One region of the Ruminococcus sp. 1001136sp1_2201st1_G3_2201SCRN_220225 genome, then DNA from elsewhere that is predicted to be linked to it. Evidence: riboswitches for the same ligand, from Rfam matches in the RefSeq annotation. Region 1 holds a riboswitch; each other region holds the start of a gene.
What was found. Region 1 has a riboswitch for cobalamin ahead of AB5642_RS06190 (DUF6783 domain-containing protein). Riboswitches for the same ligand answer to the same signal wherever they lie in the genome.

Region 2: another riboswitch for cobalamin. It lies ahead of AB5642_RS13850 (hypothetical protein); the one in region 1 lies ahead of AB5642_RS06190 (DUF6783 domain-containing protein).
Region 3: another riboswitch for cobalamin. It lies ahead of AB5642_RS04025 (ABC transporter substrate-binding protein); the one in region 1 lies ahead of AB5642_RS06190 (DUF6783 domain-containing protein).

Annotation. Positions count from the first base shown of each region.
Region 1 covers NZ_JBCOME010000013.1:18,340-21,621, reverse strand. Annotated here, with positions in the region: gene AB5642_RS06200 (C40 family peptidase) at 1-31, shown strand, start outside; gene AB5642_RS06195 (GDSL-type esterase/lipase family protein) at 201-1,247, shown strand; cobalamin riboswitch at 1,339-1,527, shown strand; gene AB5642_RS06190 (DUF6783 domain-containing protein) at 1,796-1,894, shown strand; gene AB5642_RS06185 (cysteine-rich small domain-containing protein) at 1,988-2,296, shown strand; gene AB5642_RS06180 (phosphatase) at 2,420-3,133, opposite strand.
Region 2 covers NZ_JBCOME010000044.1:7,909-11,190, forward strand. Annotated here, with positions in the region: gene AB5642_RS13850 (hypothetical protein) at 1-1,643, opposite strand, end outside; cobalamin riboswitch at 1,841-2,040, opposite strand; gene AB5642_RS13855 (VanW family protein) at 2,117-3,282, opposite strand, start outside.
Region 3 covers NZ_JBCOME010000007.1:16,515-19,796, forward strand. Annotated here, with positions in the region: gene AB5642_RS04020 (iron ABC transporter permease) at 1-816, opposite strand, end outside; gene AB5642_RS04025 (ABC transporter substrate-binding protein) at 818-1,810, opposite strand; cobalamin riboswitch at 1,928-2,125, opposite strand; gene AB5642_RS04030 (type III restriction-modification system endonuclease) at 2,367-3,282, opposite strand, start outside.

The sequences.
Region 1 (3,282 bases):
AACGATTACTTCTGTAAGACGTCTTGTGTAATCTGAATAAATGAATTTGTGAGCCCTTTCCGGAAATGAAAATCCGGAAGGGGCTTTTTACTGAAAATAATGTGGAAAAGCAAAGAAAAAAGAAGTATAGTAAGAATAAAAGTATTGTCTGAAAATCGTAACATAAATATTTCGTATAGCCAGATGAGAGGTGGAGAAAAATGCTTAGCCATTATCAGATGAAGGAAATTCCATATTTAAGAATATTAGGAAGAACGAATGGCAGTCTGGAACCGGTAACACTATTTTGGACCGCTTCCGGAATTGAACTGAATGTAAAAGCAACAGAAATATGGGTGAAAATCCGCTCCGATTATGATGTTTTTGAGCCATGGGTGGATGTGATCGTAGACGGCGTATTGTCCCAACGGCTTATGGTAAATAAGGGAGAACAGGAAATCTGTCTTTTCCGTAATATGGAAAGGGATAAGGTAAGAAATGTAAAGCTTCTTCGTGATACTCCTGCGTTTCCCACAGATGAAAAAACATTGCTTCAGCTTCTGGAGGTTGAAACTGACGGTGAGTTTTTACCTCTTGAAACACCAAAGCTCAGATTGGAGGTAATAGGGGACAGCATTACCTCTGGTGAGGGCGGCAGCGGTGCAGGAGAAGAAATGACATGGAATTCCTTTTGCTTCAATGCCGTGGATAATTATGCATATATGGCAGCAAAAGAACTGGGCGCGGTGTACAATTGCATCAGTCAGAGCGGCTGGGGCGTTTTCTGTTCCTGGGAAGGCAATGAGCAGCAGGCAATCCCGCTATATTATGAGCAGGTGTGCGGTCTTTTAAATGGAGAAAGAAACAAACAACTGGGTGCTATGGAAAAATGGGATTTCCAGAAGTTTCAGCCTGATGTGATCGTAGTGAATCTGGGGACAAACGACAGCAGCGGCACGAAGAATATGGACAGAGTTGGAAAGGCTGTGGAAGACTTTTTGAGAAAACTGCGCGTATGTAATCCAGAAAGCTATATTCTGTGGTGTTATGGAATGCTTGGAGATGAGATTTTGCCTACGCTTGAGAAAGCGGTGGGGAATTATAAAAGAAAAACAGGGGATGAGCGCGTGGAATTTGTGAAGCTTCCGGATACACAGGAAGGAGAATTTGGATCAAGGCAGCACCCAGGGCACAGATCTCATGAAAGAACAGCGAAAATCCTGGTGGAGAAGATTCAGGAAAAAATGACGCTGCTGGTCACGCCGTGACTAGCAACACCAGGTTGATAAAAAAATAACAAAAATCCTTCCAAAGGGTTGACAAAGACAGTGACCGGTGGTACTATGATGTTAGTATAATTCCATAGTGAACATATTAAGTGCTGACAGCTATAAGCTGGCAGAAAGAGGGAATCAGGTGAGAAACCTGAGCGATCCGGTCACTGTAACAGAGGAGCGAATCTCATAGTCCATTGTGCTTACGCATGAGAAGGAGAGAGGAAGTGATGATTCTGGAGCCAGGAAACCTGCTTGGTATGGCGAGGTTAAACTTCCGATGAAAGTGTAACAACCAGTTTTGGGGAATCCGCAGCCCTGAGATGTTGTCCGCTTTTGTGAGTGGACATTTTTTATGGAATGATCGCCTGTTCAGAAGAATTATACAGATTAAATGGCAGGCGATACTACTTCGGATGAAACCGTTCCCTCCGCGTATATATGAACGGATCATATTCTACCCCGGAGTAGCATCGCTCCCTCTTAAATAATGATGATCCAGAAGCCGCATATGCGGTATTTTTTTTACACTTTTCCAGAGCATGCTTGAAGAATCATTCCCGCAATTTCCCGCAAATTGTGACGTACATCTTGCAGAAAAACTTTTTCAAACACTCTCTGGCCGTATTCTATTCCTGTAAGCGGGATTCTTTTTTAGCATTTGATTTTTGGGCATTACGAAATAGAATATAAAGAATATTTTGCTTTGAGTTGTATGAGATAAGGAGAGAAATATGGAGAAAAAATATTGGGAAGACAAAGAATACGCTTATTTCAGTCATAAAAAATGTGAGTATTTTCCCTGTCATAGAGGAGCTGATCCGGAGGACTTTAACTGTCTGTTCTGCTATTGCCCGCTTTATGCCCTTGGAGACAAATGCGGCGGAAATTTCAAATATAATGAGAAGGGATTTAAAGATTGTACGAATTGTCAGCTCCCTCATAAGAAGAAAAACTACGGTTATGTGACAGGAAAATATCAGGAACTTGCTGCGATGATGCAGAAAGTAAGAGAAGCAGATCATAAAAATGAAAATGAGTAATCAAAGAAATAAGTATAAAAAACTCTCCGGAATATATACGAAGTTAAGCTTACGTATTTATATTTCTCGGAGAGTTTTTGCGTAATGCGAAATTCCATTGGAATTCTGCAAGCTGGATCCTTTTTATCGTATGCTTAACAGCATCTTTAATTTCGGAATCTGGTTGTTGAGGATCAGACCCTCTGGAAACATAGCATCATGAACGAAATCAGCGGCATAAGTGAAGTCTCCAATATGCTCTGTTCCATGACTGTCACTGGAAAGCACGATTGGAACCAGATACTTCCGGCAGCAGGAAAGAATCTGCGCACAGTTGGCATGTGTATCGCCCCGATATCCGTAAGGCGCCAGGGAAGCTTCGTTGATCTCAAGGAGAACACCGTTTTCACCGGCAGCCTTTACAACTGCGTCGTAATCTATGTCATACTGGGGATTATCAATGTGTCCCAGGATTTTTACAACCGGATTCTTCATTACGTTCAGAAAAGCAGCAGTATTTTCTTCCCTGGTCTTAGGACGGAAATTCTGATAATGCATGCTGGCAATTGCGTAGTCCAGCTTATCAAGAAGCTCCTGTGGCAGATCTGTTTTTCCATCGGTATCCAGAATGTTCAGTTCAATTCCATATAATAATTCCACATCGAAACGCTTCCTGGGCGAATAGATCAGGCTTCGGAAATAAGAAAAAGTTCCTGCAGCCAGAGTGGCTGGTCCGTGGTCTGTGATTCCAAGAAGCTTCAGCCCTTTTTGAGAAGCAGCCTTTGCCATGTCACTGATGGTGCAGGTTGTGCCGTGTCCGCTGGCAATGGAATGTGTGTGTATATCAGAAAGATACATAAAATCATCTCCTAGTCAAGATTACGTGAATATATGCAGTTGGTAATTTCGCTATAAAAGTGTTTTGAAAAGCCATTTACAGTTAACTTTAGTATGCCAGAGGGCAAAAAACATGTCAATCATAAATAAGAAAAAACAGAGAAAACAAA
Region 2 (3,282 bases), on a different contig from region 1:
CCATTATCCAGGGCTTCAACAGGAATCTCATATGTATATTTGCCATTTGCGTCTGCCACATATGGAACCCAGGTGGAGGAATCTGCTGCGGCAGCTTCTTCTTTTGTTCCCAGACATAGATAGTCGTAACCAGTTCCGCTTAAAGTAAGAACAGCTGTCATTTTTCCGTTTTTGGAAGTAAGGACACAGTCAATTACACGGAACATAGATGAACTGGAGTTAACTGTAACATTGTAAATTCCGCTTGTACAGCTGCCTGGAGCTGGGGTTGCTGTTGGCTCTGGGGTGTTGGCTGCTTCCGGAGTTGTGCTTGGCACTGGAGTTTCAGTTGGAGCAGGTGTTCCGGTTGGTGCCGGAGTCTCAACCGGTGCTTCGGTAGGCGCCGGAGAAACAGTTGGTTCTGGTGTTGGAGCAGCCTCTCCATATCCTGGAACTGCCGGTACGGTAATCGTCAATATACCCTTTGCGTACCAGTTCTGGCTCTTCTTGGAATGAGGAACGACTGCTATTGTCTGAGCTTCCTTGCTTGCAGTAACTTCAAAGGTGTAGGTATAGCCTCCTGCACTGTTTTCAACTCCTTTGATGGCATTTGCTTCTTTATCGGAGTCATTGAAACTGCCAAGATAGATCATGTCATAATTCTGTTTTGCGGTAGAAAGTGTGACAATATATTTATCCTCCGAAACCTTTACAGTGGAACCGGTGATTACGAACATTGCAAATTCATCACCGTTTTCTTTTACAAGCTTGATTCCGGCATCTGTAATCTCATTCTGGGCTGGTGCCTGGGTTGGAGCTGCAGTTGGCAGTGGAGTGGCAGTTGGCTCAGGGGCTGCAGTTGGCTCTGGAGTAGCTGTTGGTTCCGGGGCTTTCATTCCTGGAACGTTCAGTTTCAAAGCCATATTTGTGTACCATTTCTGATTTTTCACAGAAAATGGTACGATGCTGAAAGTCTGGACCTGTTCACTGGCAGGAACCTCAAAAATGAAAGTATAACCATCTTCATTTTCTGTACCAACGATTGCTGCTGCATTTTTTGCTTCGTCAGGATCTTCTTTAGAACCAAGATAAAGCTTCTCATAGTTCTTTCCGTCAGTATTGAGGGTTATCTTAATTTTATCACCATTTAATTCAGCAGAAGAGCTTTTGATTTTAAGCATTTTATATGCACTGTTATCTTCCTTGTCAATGGTCATGTTGGAACCATCTGGGTTCAGATCCTCTGGCTTTGTTTCTGGTTTATCTGTCTCTTCGGTTTTGCCCTCTTCTGTTGTTTCTGGTGCAGCTGTAGGCTGTGGAGCTTCTGCTTCCTCATTTTTGCTTTCTTCAGCAGGTGATGCAGTAACCTCAGGAGTGGTCTCAGAGGCAGGTGTTTCTGTAGCAGCAGGTGTCTCTTTCACAGCAGAGGCATCCACTGCTGCCGGAGTTACTGTAGTGTCAGTGTTTTCTTCCTCAGCTGTTGCGTTCTCCTGCACAGGGGTCTCAGCAGCAACAGCAGTCTTCTCCGCCTCTGTTTCTGGAGTTGGTGTAACAGAAACCTGTACGTTTGCATCCTCATTTTCTGCCTGTGTAAGTACAGCAGGAGTGACCGTCATCGCGACGGAAAGGAACAGTGCAAGAAAGCGTTTTGAATTTCTTTTCATTTCTTTTTCCTCGATTCTTCCTATTATTTTATAATTTGAATAAATCCCAATTGCTTCTGGAGCCTGTTTGTACAATGGGCAATCCTGACAGGATTATTTCAAAAAAATGCCTGCTTCCTCTGAGAAAACAGGCACTAAAAATTCAATATATTGTATTATCAAATATATTAATGAGAATGAAGTACTTTCTTCGGAAGCTTTCATTAAACGAATTCAGCAGGTTTCCTGACTTACAGATCAACACAGAATCCATCCTTCTCAGCAATATACCAATGGTTTCACTGGATTCTACTCCCTGGTTACAGTGACCGGATCGTTCAGGACTTTCACCTGATTCCCTCTTAGAGCGTGTTGAAAAATATTCCCACAATCTGCACGCTGTAGCAGACAGATATGTCTGGCACTGAAAACGGATTTATTCAATTCACCTCATTATAGCAGACCGTTATGTCGAAATCAATAGATTTATAGGGTTATTGCTTGTATTTACTGTACCCGACTTCATCTGTGCGGAGAAGTGTTCCATTCTCATCGTAGACACTGCGGTAGGTTTTACAGGTGTTTGGATCGGAATGCTCTGTAGTAATCTCTACCGTATTATTGTCAGTTTGGGTTCCGTAAATGGATACCGTTACGGCTTCCTCTTTTTCATCGTAAGAGGCTTCAATTTTAATTGGATAAGCAGTATTATTCTGAAAACGGAAATCCTGACCTCCCCACACCACTGCTGCGTCCAGACCATCCTCAACATAATCAATTCGGGCAGCGTGATTATGACGCTCAACAATGGTCAGATCAGACTGCAGGCATGCCATAAACAACGTAGTGGAAATCTGGCAGATTCCGCCTCCGATATCCTGGGCATGTTCGCCTCCTACAATTACAGTTGCTTCCCTGTACCCTCGTTCCTCAGTACGTGGACCTAAAGTATCGTTGTAGGAAAAAATCTGTCCTGGCTGAAGTTCCATTCCATCACAGGCTTCCACGGCAAGCTTCAAATTGGCAACACGGTTTTCGGTACCTCCGCCATATGTAGTATAAGTACCAAGAAGATTCAGATAAGGAAGGGCTTCTATCTCTTCTGTAGAAACTTCGGGTAGGGTTATTTCAAGGGGGATGGTAATCTTTGCCCCTTCTTTTGCTTTTTCCAGCTTCTTTGCAGCTGACTTCACATCAAATGAAATTCCGGTAACTGCCGGAATAATTTCATTATTTTCCCCCAGAGAAGCATCTGTGGCATCTGTATGTACTTTTTCATAATAGGCTTCCAGATCCAGTTCCTCTGGCGGTGTCTTCATAGTAGGACATTCGATAACAGCTTCATAATCTTCTATGGAAATTGCTTTTAGAATCGCTTCTTTCAATGCATCCATATCCGGACCGATTCCGGTTTTTCCCTTAGTGATAACCAGCTCTGTATCTGTAAGTTCACAGGAAGTCTGTATAGTGGTGGATCCCTTTGAAATTCCAGCATCCTCCAGAAGCTTGTCCAGTTCGTCTTTGTTTCGGGCTTCTGGCATAAGGGTGACTTCTTCCTTTGTCTTGCTGTTCATCAGTTCGATGCGGTCAGTTCCATGAGTAAACCAGGCACCATGTCCAAGAGCATAGGCACTTTCTACAATTGATTTTACATCAAGAC
Region 3 (3,282 bases), on a different contig from region 1:
ACCGATCAACAGTGCTGTCACTACAAGATACACCTGACGATATCTGTGCAGGTCAGTTCCTAATGTGATGGATACCTCATCTCCAAGCAGCATCATATTGAGAATACGGCTCTGGGTGCAGAAAAACAGGGTTGCTATAAAAACGCAGGGAATAATCACAGCCAGATTTTCCCATTTCGCGCCTGCCAGACTTCCCATCAGCCAGAAAGTAACTGTCTGGATTCCATCTCTGTCGCCCGCAATATAGACAACAAAGTTTGAAAATGCACTGCACACACTTCCAAGTGCTGTACCTGCAAGCAGAAGTCGGACTGAATTTGCCCGGCCTCCTATATTTGCAGTGATCTGTACCAGTACAGAAATAAGGAAAGCTCCGATAAATGCGCAGATTCCAATAGAGTTGGAGCCAAATACGGCTCCAACTCCAAGAAAGATTGCCACTGTTGCACCAAGAGATGCACCAGAGGAAATACCCAGAATATACGGATCTGCAATCGGATTTTTCACAATGGCCTGCATTACCACACCTGCAACTGCCAGACCCATGCCAACGGCTGTTGCAAGAAGAATACGGGGAAGGCGGATAAACCACACAATATCAGACATGGCTCCTACACCATAAACCTCCGGATCCCCGATTCCAAACACTTTATACAAAATTACACTATACACATCTTTCACAGAAAGATCTACAGAACCAATGGTAACTGCAGTCAGAATGGATATCACCAGAAGCACAGTCAGTAATATCACCGCCAGCACATAGATCGGCTTTCCATGAAAAATTCCATTTTTAAAATCCGGTTTTCTTTTCATTTTATTCGTACAGATCCGGATATAATGCTTTTGCAAATGTCATAATTCCATCATAGGTTCTGACACCGCTGCAGTATACCTCGTTCAGGTTTACAGAGAATACTTTGTTGTTCTTAACTGCAGAAAGGCTCGCATATGCAGGGTTATCTGTAATATCAGCGATTGCCTCATCAGCTGTCATAAATCCATCATAGTTGATCATGAATAATACATCCGGATCAGCTGCAATCAGATCCTCTGCACCAACGTTTTCAGAGTTCTCTGCACCAAGCTTCAGCTCTGCACCAAGTGTCTCCGGAATATTTCCGCCAAGTGTCTCTGTTCCATATACACGGAAGGAATCTCCCTCATCCTCAAGAACGGCTACGGATAACGGGTCTGTTCCTTCCACATGCTCTTTTACTTTATCAATCTCACCCTTCATCTGATCAACGATTTCCTCTGCCTTGTCTTCGCAATCAAAGATCTTGCCAAGGTTCAGGATATCCTCATATTCGTCTTCAATTGTACGTGGGAACTCAGAAGCCGGTCCCTTTGCAGAACTGTTCAGGGACATGTATGTATTTACATCTCTCTCCTGCCAGAAGCTTACATCAGAAAGCCAGTCATCACTGAAAGAAGAATACCATGCCGCAATAAAATCAGGCTCCATTGCAACAACTTCCTCTTTGGATGGCTTGGTATCCATATACTGAATCTTGTCAAATTCATCTTTTAAATCCTCACGCACATCACCGTCCAGACCGTAAGCAGCTACGATCTTATCACCGAGACCAAGTGCCAGAAGCTCTTCGATATTGGAGTTTGCATATGCAAATACTTTCTCCGGAGCTTTCTCAAAAGTCATTTCAACCGGTTCGTTCTCATAATTGTAGGTTGTGATTGTTACGGGATAATGGCTGTCTCCATCCTCCGCAAATACAGTTGTTCCCATTCCCAGGCTGAGAATTCCTGCCAGACATAACATTCCTGCTGCTGTTTTCATGTTTTTCATGCTTTTTCTCCTTATTTTTTCTTTTGTTTTTTTGTTTTTAAAAGAAAAAAGTCCGCTTCCATGAAAAAGCGGGCATCACAAAAAAACATGATACGAAAGACAGCACTTTACACGGAAGTTTCTTTCTATGAACCAAGCAGGTTTCCTGGCTTACAGCTTAAATCCCCATTCCCTTCTCACATAAAAATGCAATGGATATGAATGTGGCATAACTGAATACAGTGACCGGATCGTTCAGGATTCTCACCTGATTCCCTCTTCTGAAAATAGCACAAATTTTATATATTTTTCAGCACTTGGCACATTTATTCTTTTAAGCAGAATTATTATAACTTACCCCTTAAATAAAGTAAAGATATTTCTTTAGCAATGTTTTTATATTTCTTTAACAATGTTTTTATGAACCTTTTTTGAAAACAGGGACTACATCGCATACACATTGTTAGTCCCTGTTTTCACACCGAATTACATTCGTGCTATTCGCAGCGAGATACAAAAACTGACATACACAGCACGCCTTCCTATGATTGTTGAGGAAATATTATCCCTTAACGCCTTATCTCGTCACCATATTAAAAAGACTCTGATAGCTATCCACAACATCATAAACAACGCTGCCACTACTGATAGCCTTAAAGTGTTCCCGTGCGCAGTGTATCTTAGATTCCTCAATCAAACGCAACTGCATAGAGGACATAGAGCCTTTGGTTTCAGCTACAAAATAAATATGCTTTACCTTTCCCTTATAGAAAGCAATTGCCCAGTCAGGGTTATAATTTCCTACCGGTGTTGAAATATAGAATCCATTCGGCAATTTTACATATAAGGCCACATCTGTGCTCATATCCAGTCCTATAGCAAAATCACGTTCATTGGTGGAATCAAAAACAAGATAATCGTACAAATGCTTCTTTGTTTTCATTGCATTGACGCCCAACCTGCCTTTAATAGTGGAATCAGTAAATACCTTCATGCTGTAATGCTCATCCAAAGCTGCATAAGTAATGTGCTGGATAATGGCTGTAGCCTTTTCCTCATTAATAAGTGCAGCTGCCTTGATAATGAACTCTTCCGGATTATCTTTAAACTGATCAAAAACAGTCTTTTTGATACCACACAGAATAGCAATAACATCCTTACGAGTCAACTTTGTCTCTTCCACCAGTTTGCCAACCAAATCGTATTTCACACTACTATTGACAGGAATCCGTGTCTGCGTACCGTAAGCAGAAGTTTCCTTTGTAAAAGCTGCTCCACATTCCAAAGCTTCTTTCGATTTAATTTCTTCCATTGCACCTGATTCAATCTTAAAGAAAATCTTAGCAACTCTCAGCTTAGCATCCAGAGATGTTATTGCATTTCGGATCAGTTCATCAATATCAAAATCTACGATATAAATAGACTTTGCATTAATCTTTGACCAGAGCGCTTGAAACTCAGGCATAGCAAATTTTTCTTCATTAACCCTAAGC